Regions from separate parts of the Solibacillus sp. GQ1 genome, predicted to be linked through region 1. Evidence: predicted binding sites of a transcription regulator. Region 1 holds the regulator's gene; each other region holds the start of a gene.
The links. The regulator Rex, encoded in region 1, represses fermentation and respiration genes when NADH is low (regulators of the CRP and FNR family bind a similar motif). The targets are predictions, from matches to a motif close to TTGTGAAATATTTCACAA.
Positions count from the first base shown of each region.

Region 2: a site for Rex is predicted at 1,432-1,449, ahead of AC6CH1_RS08070 (helical membrane plugin domain-containing protein). Genes of this name have one in related genera too.
Region 3: a site for Rex is predicted at 1,459-1,476, ahead of yeiL (transcriptional regulator YeiL). Genes of this name have one in related genera too.

Region 1 is NZ_JCAXEX010000009.1:5,577-8,845, reverse strand. Features, by position in the region: gene tatC (twin-arginine translocase subunit TatC) at 1-577, opposite strand, end outside; gene tatA (twin-arginine translocase TatA/TatE family subunit) at 595-822, opposite strand; gene AC6CH1_RS18755 (redox-sensing transcriptional repressor Rex) at 901-1,536, opposite strand; gene AC6CH1_RS18750 (ABC-F family ATP-binding cassette domain-containing protein) at 1,781-3,269, shown strand, end outside.
Region 2 is NZ_JCAXEX010000001.1:1,603,287-1,606,555, reverse strand. Features, by position in the region: gene AC6CH1_RS08080 (winged helix-turn-helix transcriptional regulator) at 1-66, shown strand, start outside; gene AC6CH1_RS08075 (aldo/keto reductase) at 129-968, opposite strand; gene AC6CH1_RS08070 (helical membrane plugin domain-containing protein) at 1,506-1,934, shown strand; gene AC6CH1_RS08065 (NAD(P)/FAD-dependent oxidoreductase) at 1,970-3,157, shown strand.
Region 3 is NZ_JCAXEX010000001.1:2,080,829-2,084,097, reverse strand. Features, by position in the region: gene AC6CH1_RS10700 (NupC/NupG family nucleoside CNT transporter) at 1-711, shown strand, start outside; gene yeiL (transcriptional regulator YeiL) at 764-1,432, opposite strand; gene AC6CH1_RS10690 (3-phenylpropionate MFS transporter) at 1,536-2,684, shown strand; T-box leader at 2,739-2,946, shown strand; gene alaS (alanine--tRNA ligase) at 3,084-3,269, shown strand, end outside.

The DNA of each region.
Region 1 (3,269 bases):
CATATTTTCGAAATTTCACCATAAGCTTCGGGCTGATGATTCCGAGACGAGAAAGAAACAGTGTAACAACAGGCAATTGAAATAGCACCGCAAAGGGTACAATTAACTTAATTAGAAATGAGAAGAATTCATTAATACCGATTGTTTGCGTAATGTTCAAATCATTGGATAAATCCGTCATAAAGCGCATTATAAATGGAAATAACACAAAATAAGCAAAGGCTATTCCCCCTATACACAGTACAAAAGCATACGGAATATATTTCAATGTTGCCTTACGTTCTGCCTCATGCAAACCAGGTGTTATAAACGCCCATAGCTGGTAAAGCAATAATGGAGATACAATAACGGCAGCTACAATAAATGTAACTTGTAAATAAACGGTTAAAGGATCTGCCGGACTAAATGCGTTCATTGAAAAACTGGCAGCTAGATCACTGCGTTGAATGTATCGAATAAGTGGTTTCGCCGTATAGAAACCGATGAAAAGAGCCATCACGAAGAAAATCGCTACGAAAAATAGGCGTTTTCTAAGCTCTTCCATATGTTCAACTACGGTTAATTCTCTTGAATTCATAGCAAGACATCCTTATTTTACTTTACTTCGTTTTTTTCGTTCTCTTTATGTTCAATCACTTTTTTCTTTGTATCGAAATCGTCATCGTCATCCGTCAAGCCTTTAGTAGCGCTACGGAATTCACGTAAAGTTGTCCCCATCGCACGACCTAATGATGGCAATTTTTTGGGTCCGAATATTAACAAAGCAATCAGTCCAATGATAATCAGGCTCACAGGTGTAATCGCGTTTAGATGTACTATCACTATAGCCACCTCCTCTATTATTATGTATATTTTACATTAATTAACTAGAATATGCTATTTATAGTAATGAACATTTTATTACTTACCTGAGTTTCGCACTAAATACGTAAGAGCCTGTAGTTCTACCGATAGATCAATGTTCATCACTTTAATCGTATCGGGAACAGATAATCGTACTGGTGTGAAATTTAATATACCTTTTGCATTTATTTTAACGAGTCGGTCTGTCATCATTTGTGCTGAGCGGGATGAAACCGTTAATATTGCTAACTCCGCGCCAAATTCCTCATACATTTCCTCCAAACGATCTGGATGGAATACTGGAATATCACTGATCGTCGTTCCTTCCATCGGTGCCTTCGTATCAAATGCAACAACGATACGCGTGTTATGATTTTTTTGGAAGTTATATTTTAGTAAGCCATTTCCCAGATTCCCGACCCCTATTAATGCAACATTCATCACCTCGTCCTGGTCCAGAGTTTGACGGAAAAATTCGAGTAAATACTGGACATCATATCCATATCCCTTTTTACCAAGTGCTCCAAAATAAGAAAAGTCACGTCGAATCGTAGCCGAATCTATTTTCATCGCATCACTTAATTCCTGTGAAGAAATACGCTTTTTACCTTCAGTTGCGAAGTTTTTTAAAAATCGATAATAAAGAGGAAGTCTTTTTGTTGTTGCTTGTGGAATTTTTACTTCTTGTTTCACACATTCTCCTCCTATGTACATTTGGAAATCTTTTTCAAATAATGCCCCGTATAACCTGTCGAGGATGACCAACATGATTTAATCACATAGTTGTCGCCAAGCGATATGACACGCTTAACATGAACTCCACTCTTTGTGCAGAAGCAAGTTAATCTTACTAAACAAGGAGCGACAAGTAAAGTATCCATCGTTGCGTACAATGTTCCCATCCATTAAACTAAATAGGAGAAACTGAGGTGTAAACATGATTGTCTTACAAGTAAATCAATTATATAAATCCTTTATTACAGATGAAATATTAAGCGGTGTAAAATTAGAAGTACAGCACCGTGATCGTGTGGCATTAGTAGGACGAAACGGTGCCGGCAAGTCCACGTTATTAAAAATAATTGCCGGACAAATGAGCTATGACTCTGGTGAAATTATTATTCCAAAAGATATCCAAGTCGGCTATTTAGAGCAGCATGCAGGCATTGACTCTGAACTTTCGATTTGGGACGAAATGATGACAATTTTCGTAAACCTGCAAAATCAGGAGAAAACGTTGCGTCAACTTGAACAGCAAATGGCCGATCCTGCAATATATGAAGATAGCGAACAGTATGCACGCATTATGGCGGAATATGATCAGTTGCAGCATGACTTTAAAGATGCAGGCGGTTACCAGTATGAAGCCGATACCCGCTCTGTTTTACATGGGATGCAATTTTTCCCTGAAGATTATCAAAAGCCGATTCGCTCTCTATCCGGCGGACAACGGACACGCCTAGCCCTCGCTAAGCTTCTTTTGTCAAAGCCTGACCTCCTTATTTTAGATGAGCCGACCAACCATCTGGATATTGAAACACTTTCCTGGCTGGAAGGCTATTTAAAAGGTTATGATGGCGCGATTTTAATTGTTTCGCATGACCGTTATTTCTTAGATCAGGTCGTGTCGATTGTTTACGAAGTGTCTCGTACAAAAGTGTCGAAGTATGTAGGGAACTATAGTGCCTATTTAGATGAAAAGGCGAAAAACTATGAACGTGATTTAAAAATGTATGAGCGTCAGATGGATGAAAAGGCCAAACTCGAAACGTTTATCCAAAAAAACCTTGCCCGAGCTTCAACTACAAAGATGGCCCAGTCGCGTCGTAAAGTGCTGGAGAAGACAAGTTGGATGGAATCTCCTGATGGCGATGAAAAGAGTGCCAACTTCGGCTTTACAATTGAGCGCCAAAGCGGAAATGACGTGCTGTCGGTGGATAATTTAACAATCGGTTTTACGGACAAGGCTATTTCCCAAAATATTGGGATGCGCGTCTTTAGAGAAGATCGTATTGCACTTGTCGGTCCAAACGGTGTGGGGAAATCTACCTTATTGAAAACAATCGTTCAAGATATCGAGGCACTGGCCGGGGATATCCGTTACGGTACGAATGTTCAAATCGGCTATTATGATCAGGAGCAGGCGAAGCTTCATTCAAATAAATCTGTACTTAGTGAGCTTTGGGATGAATGGCCATTACTGAATGAAAAGGATATCCGCAACATTTTAGGTCGCTTCCTATTTAGTGGAGATGATGTATCAAAAACAGTAAACTCCCTATCAGGTGGAGAAAAGGCGCGACTTGCACTTGCTAAATTAATGATGCAAAAATCAAATTTCCTAGTACTTGATGAGCCGACAAACCATTTAGACTTGGACAGTAAAGAAATACTGGAAAATGCCTTAATTGATTATCCCGGTACAC
Region 2 (3,269 bases), on a different contig from region 1:
GAGAATGGTGAAGAAGTTCTTCTTATGCAGCGTGATGATGATATTGCTGAGCAAAAACTATCCTAATGAAAATAATGAAAGCCTCAAAAAACTTGAGGCTTTTTGTCTCTTCAAATCTTCCATTCAAATTAGAAATCAAAAACTACCGGATCCGGACCGACCCGTTTATCTAAATTCATCGCATTAATAATCTGCATTTCTTCATCAGTTAGACTAAAGTCAAAAATGTCGGCATTTTGCGCCATCCGCTCTTTACGAACGGATTTAGGAATCGTGATAACTCCATTTTGAATATCCCAACGTAAAATAACTTGTGAATTTGATTTTCCATACTTTTCGGCAATCTTTGCAATCGTCGGATCTTCGAGTAGATCGCCTTGCATTAATGGAGCCCAAGCTTCCAATTGAATATTGTGCTCTTTGCAAAATGCACGTAATGATTGTTGTTGTAAGCGCGGGTGAAACTCAACTTGGTTAATGACTGGTGTTACCCGAGCGTTTTTCATTAAATCCTGCAAATGCGAAATATTGAAATTGCAAACACCGATTGCTCTGATTTTACCTTTTATATACAGATCCTCTAAAGCACTCCAAGACTCGGCAAATTTATTTTTACCTGGCCAGTGGATTAAATATAGATCCAAATAGTCCAGCCCTAATTTTTCCAAGCTCTCTTCGTAAGCTGAAACAGTTTCCTCATAATTTAATCCGGCATTCCAAACTTTAGATGTGATGAATAAGTCCTCTCTATTTAAACCGGTAGAGGCCAGTGCTAATTTAATGCCCTCGCCAACACCCGCTTCGTTTCCGTAAATAGCGGCTGTATCAATGCTGCGGTAACCTAGCTCAATCGCATTTTTAACGATTTCTGCTGTTGTGTCGTTTTCCACCTGAAAGACGCCAAGGCCCATTGCTGGCATTTTTACCTCATTATTTAATTTGATTGTATCCTGTAAACTAGTAATCATTTATTGATCCTCCAATTGAATAAGTATTTCGTTGCTTTTTTATTATGGATCCAGTTAAAAATTAAAAAAAGTACGCACTTTTTCGTTTCATAGCAACGTGGAGGTTCCTATTGAGTCAAATCAACCGTTTGGAGAGTAAGTTTTTTTAGAAAAATAACATGGTGGGAAATAGAGGAGGGGGCGAATCACTTTTACTTGTAAAGAATTTTTGTTTTCTAACATATAAATACCTAATTAACCTTTAATAATGATAAGAAACAACTTATAAAATAATTCCAATATTAAAAATAATGAAGGGAAATTTTTATTATAAAATACACAAAAATACGCTAAATACATAAAAACAAAATTTTTTTTAATAATAAAATAACAGAATATTCTTGAATTAAGTTTTTCGGTCGTTTATTTCCGTTTTCTAATTGTAACAAACGAATCTTTGTGCTATCGTTGCTTATTGAATGGTATGTGAAAGTTTTTACAATCGGTATAAAATTTTCGAAAAAAAATAATATTAAGTGATGGCAAAGGAGAGTTATTATGTCAGAAATGAATAATCAGCAGGTAGAAAAAATGGCTGTTACACAAGAGCAATTAGATGTATTAGACCAGTTACTAAAGCCAGAGGTACAAGCTTCATTAACTACTTTAGTAGATAACTTACCGAAATTGGCTGAGATGACTACATTATTAACAAAAGCATATGATTTCGCGACGAGTGTTGCAACTGACGAAACATTAAAAAATGATACAGTTGCTGCTGTAACAGAAATGGCTAGTCCAGTCGTTGGTACTGCAAAATCATTGGCACAAACAGCGATCGAAGCAAAAGACCGTGCTGAAGTAAGCAATGAAACAGTAGGCGTATTCGGCTTATTAAAAATGTTAAAAGACCCACAAGTTCAAGGGGCATTACGTTTTGCTAATGCATTTTTACAAGTAGCATCTGAACGTAAACAAATGAAATAATTTGTATAATCTAATTTTATTGGAGGATTTTTAATATGGTAACTAAAGAAATCGTTATTTTAGGTGCTGGATTTGCTGGTGTATTAGCAGCACAAACAGCTCGTAAATATTTAAATAAAGACGAAGCGCGTATTACAGTTGTAAACCAATTCCCTACACATCAAATCATTACTGAATTACACCGTTTAGCTGGCGGTACAATTGCTGAAGGTGCTGTAGCATTGCCACTTGAAAAGATTTTCAAAGGTTATGACATCAACTTGGAAATCGCAAAAGTAAACAGCTTTGACGTTGAAAGCAAAAATGTAGTACTTTCAAACGGCAAAACATTACAATACGATACATTAGTTGTTGCTCTAGGCAGCCAAACAGGTTTCTTCGGAATCCCAGGTTTAGAGGAAAACTCTTTCGTATTAAAATCAGTTGATGAAGCTAATGCAATTCGCGAGCATATCGAAGCACGCATTAAAGCATATGCAACAACAAAAGACGAAGCAGATGCGACAATCGTTATCGGCGGTGGCGGTTTAACAGGCGTTGAGCTTGTTGGTGAAATCGTAGACCACTTCCCTAAAGTTGCGGCGAAATACGGTGTTAAATTTGAAGATCTTAAAATCAAACTAGTTGAAGCAGGTCCAAAAATCTTACCGGTATTCCCAGAAAACTTAATCGATCGTGCAACTCAGTCATTATCTAAACGCGGTGTAGAATTCATTACATCAACACCTGTTACTGGCGTTGAAGGCAATGTTATTCAATTAAAAGACCGTGAACCAATCGTTGCAAACACATTAGTGTGGACAGGTGGAGTTGCTCCACTTCCATTAGTAGCAGAATCAGGTTTAGCTGCAGATCGCGGTAAAGCAACAATCAATGACTTCTTACAATCTACTTCACATCCTGAAGTATTTGTTATTGGTGATGCTTCAGCACATATTCCAAACCCAGGTGACCGTCCAACCTATGCTCCAACTGCTCAAGTAGCATGGCAGCAAGGTGAAATTGCTGGTTACAATATTTTTGCACAAATTAAAGGTGCTGACCTAAAAGAATTCAAATTTACTAACTCAGGTACGTTAGGTTCTTTAGGCCGCAAAGACGGTATTGCTACAGTTGGGGCAAACAATACTCAATTAGTAGGTTTACCAGCTTCATTAATGAAAGAAGCTTCAAATATCCGCTATATGACTCATATTAAAGCGTTATTTGGCCTAGCATATTAATTAATATAGACATACCCGAAAGTCACTTTCTTTCGGGTATGTCTTTTTATTTCTGCAAAAAACAACAAATTTTAACAAAAAACTATTATAATGGTAGTAAATGTCGAGAAAG
Region 3 (3,269 bases), on a different contig from region 1:
TTCGCAGTTATGACAGGTGGACTTGCATCAGTTTCAGGTTCAGTATTAATCGGTTATTCGTTATTAGGTGTTCCACTTGAATACTTACTGGCGGCAAGTTTCATGGCTGCTCCAGCTGGACTTGTAATGGCGAAATTAATGATTCCTGAAACAGAAGAAGTAAATGAAGATGACTTTAAATTAGAGCGTAATTCTGAAGCGACAAATGTTATTGATGCAGCTGCAGTAGGTGCATCTGACGGATTGAAATTAGCAGTAAATGTTGGAGCAATGCTATTAAGTTTCATCGCATTAATTGCCTTATTAAACGGTATTTTAGGTGGTATTACAGGATTATTCGGTTTTGAAAATGTAACACTTGAAGGTTTATTAGGTTATGTATTTGCTCCATTAGCATTTTTAATCGGTGTACCTTGGGACGAGGCAGTACGTGCAGGTTCATTTATCGGTCAAAAATTAATCTTAAATGAATTTGTTGCCTACTCTAACTTCGGACCGGTTATCGGCGAGCTTTCTGACAAAACAGCCATTATTATTTCGTTTGCACTTTGTGGTTTTGCAAACTTAAGCTCAATGGGTATTTTAATCGGTGGTTTAGGTGGTATGGCACCGGATAAACGTCCAATGATTGCAAAGCTTGCGATTAAAGCGGTTGCTGCAGGTACATTAGCATCATTACTATCAGCTGCAATTGCTGGTATGTTTATTTAAAATCTTTCAGTGTTCAAGAGACTGTGCTAAAAATATTTTAGCGCAGTCTTTTTTAATACGTAATTTCTGATGCGAGTTTTTCCAGTTCAGACCGATTCTTCAGTACATACCCGCGATTTTGTTTCGTTATATAGCCGGCTTCACTAAATTGTGCTAGGACAAATAACAGGTGGCGATACGATACACCTAAGTAATCACATACTTCTGTATGTTTTTCTTTATAGAATTGTTGATCCGATGATAGTAGAATGAATGAGGCTAATCGGTTTTCCAACGGATAGGCCTGGTTTTGTGTATATTTTGCTGTGGCTGTCGTTGCTTTGTGACTTAAAAAAATACAGAGCATTTTCAGAAACACAGGATCTGCCAATAATTTTTCCTTCACTTCCTGAATGGAAATCGCAAAACATACTGACTTTGATGAAGTTTGAATGCCTTTTGAATAGCGTTCGGCATTTAACAGTTCCATTTCGCCCATAAATGTTGGGGCTGTAATAAAATCGATAAGAGAAATTTTCCCGTTTTTATGGGTAATATATAATTTAGCTTTCCCTTCAACCATGTAATACAAATAGTCAGGGAAGGAATGCTCATGGAAAATAAATTCGCCTTTATCGAATTCATACACATGGATAAATGGAACAATATCAAAAGAAAAATATTGGGAAATCGGGTATTGTTCGATATATGAGAGACTTTCATCTATTGGTAACTTTCTCAAATTATAAAGCAACTCCTTCCAATTAAATATGAGATTTCTCACATTATTGTAGTATTTCTCATGTTAATATTCAACTTAATAAAAAAGAAAAAGGATGAAGACTATGAATAATCAGCGTTGGCTCGCGAAAAACTTCTTTATGTTCTTTATTACATGGGGTATTTTCCTGCCATACTGGACAGGTTGGCTTATTAATGATAAAGGGCTTACGGTTTCGGAAGCGAGCATTATAATGGGCTTTGGACTGGTTGCACGGGCCATCTCGACGATGTTTATTTTCCCGTTTGTTTCTAAAGTAATGAGCAACAAAAATGTGCTGATCTTTTTTACTGCAAGTTCATTAATTGTGACGCTGCTATACATACCGATCAATTCATTCAGCGGCTTATTTTTAATGACGTTACTGTTCAGTGCTTTTTACCCGGCTTTATTACCGGCTGTTGAGAGCAGTGCTTCCACATTAATGCAACATGGAACCATACATTATGGGAAAGCGCGTTCGTTAGGATCTTTCGGGTTTGTCGTCGCTGTATTAATCATCAGTATGATCAGCGGGATGTACGGGGAGCAAATGATCTTATGGATGATGATTTTAGGTTTAACGGCATTGCTCATCATTCAATTCATGCCTGCACCTCAAGTTTTAAGTATAGTGCCTGTAAAAGAGGATGGAAAAACGCTCTCAATGAAGGGTCTATTTGAAGTGAAAAGCTTTATCATCGTATTGTTTGTCGTCATTTTACTTCAGGGGGCACATGCATCGTACTATAACTATGGCTATATTTATTTACAGGATCTGAATGTCAATCCGTTTTATATCGGCATGATTTTAAATGTCGCAGTAATATCTGAAGTTCTTTATTTTTTCAAGGCCGATACAATTTTAACAAAATGGAAACCTTCTTCATTATTGCTTGTTGCGGCAATTGGCTCGAGCGTTCGTTGGATTTTAGTTTACGCATTTCCGAATATGCCGATGTTTATCATATCTCAGGCACTTCACGCTCTGTCATTTGCGATGGCGCATTATGCCTTTATCCGCTATATTTCAAAAGCTTTACCACAGGAGCAGATCCCAAATGCACAGGGGATTTATTCGGCACTTGCAATGAGTTTAAGTGCAGCGATTCTTACATTATTAGGTGGTGCACTTTATGAAATCGAGCCAGGTCTGGCGTTCTTAGGAATGATCATTTGTACAGTGCCTGCAATCCTTTTAATTTTACTGACGAAAAAACGTTTTAATTATTAAGGAATGCCGATTGACAGCACGGTGTCTATTTTTTATAATGAAGAGCATAATAAAATGAAAACGATGATGGAACAAGTACGTATGAATTTCGTGAGCAGAAAGAGATTTCCCGGCTGAAAAAATCTCCCCGAATAAATACTGAAAGCTACTCCAGAGTGCAGCTAATCACTGCCGTTTGCTTACGTTACAAGCACTTGAGATATAATGCATTGCGCATTATAAATTAGGGTGGTACCACGAAATAATAGTCTTCGTCCCTTTACCGGGATGAAGGCTTTTTTTGTTTTCTTCAGCGGATCATTGGGATTTCCGGTGAACGAAGCACTTATTTACGTGAAGGATGTAATTAATTCGTACCAAAATTCATCGACTTCAATAAAAATTAGGAGGAAAAAAATCATGACAACAAAAATTATGACAGGTTCTGAAATTCGACGTCTTTATTTGAATTTCTTTAAAGAAAAAGGGCATCATATTGAACCATCGGCACCATTAGTTCCAATTAATGACCCATCACTTTTATGGATCAACTCAGGAGTGGCTACATTAAAACCGTATTTTGATGGACGTATCATTCCTGATAAC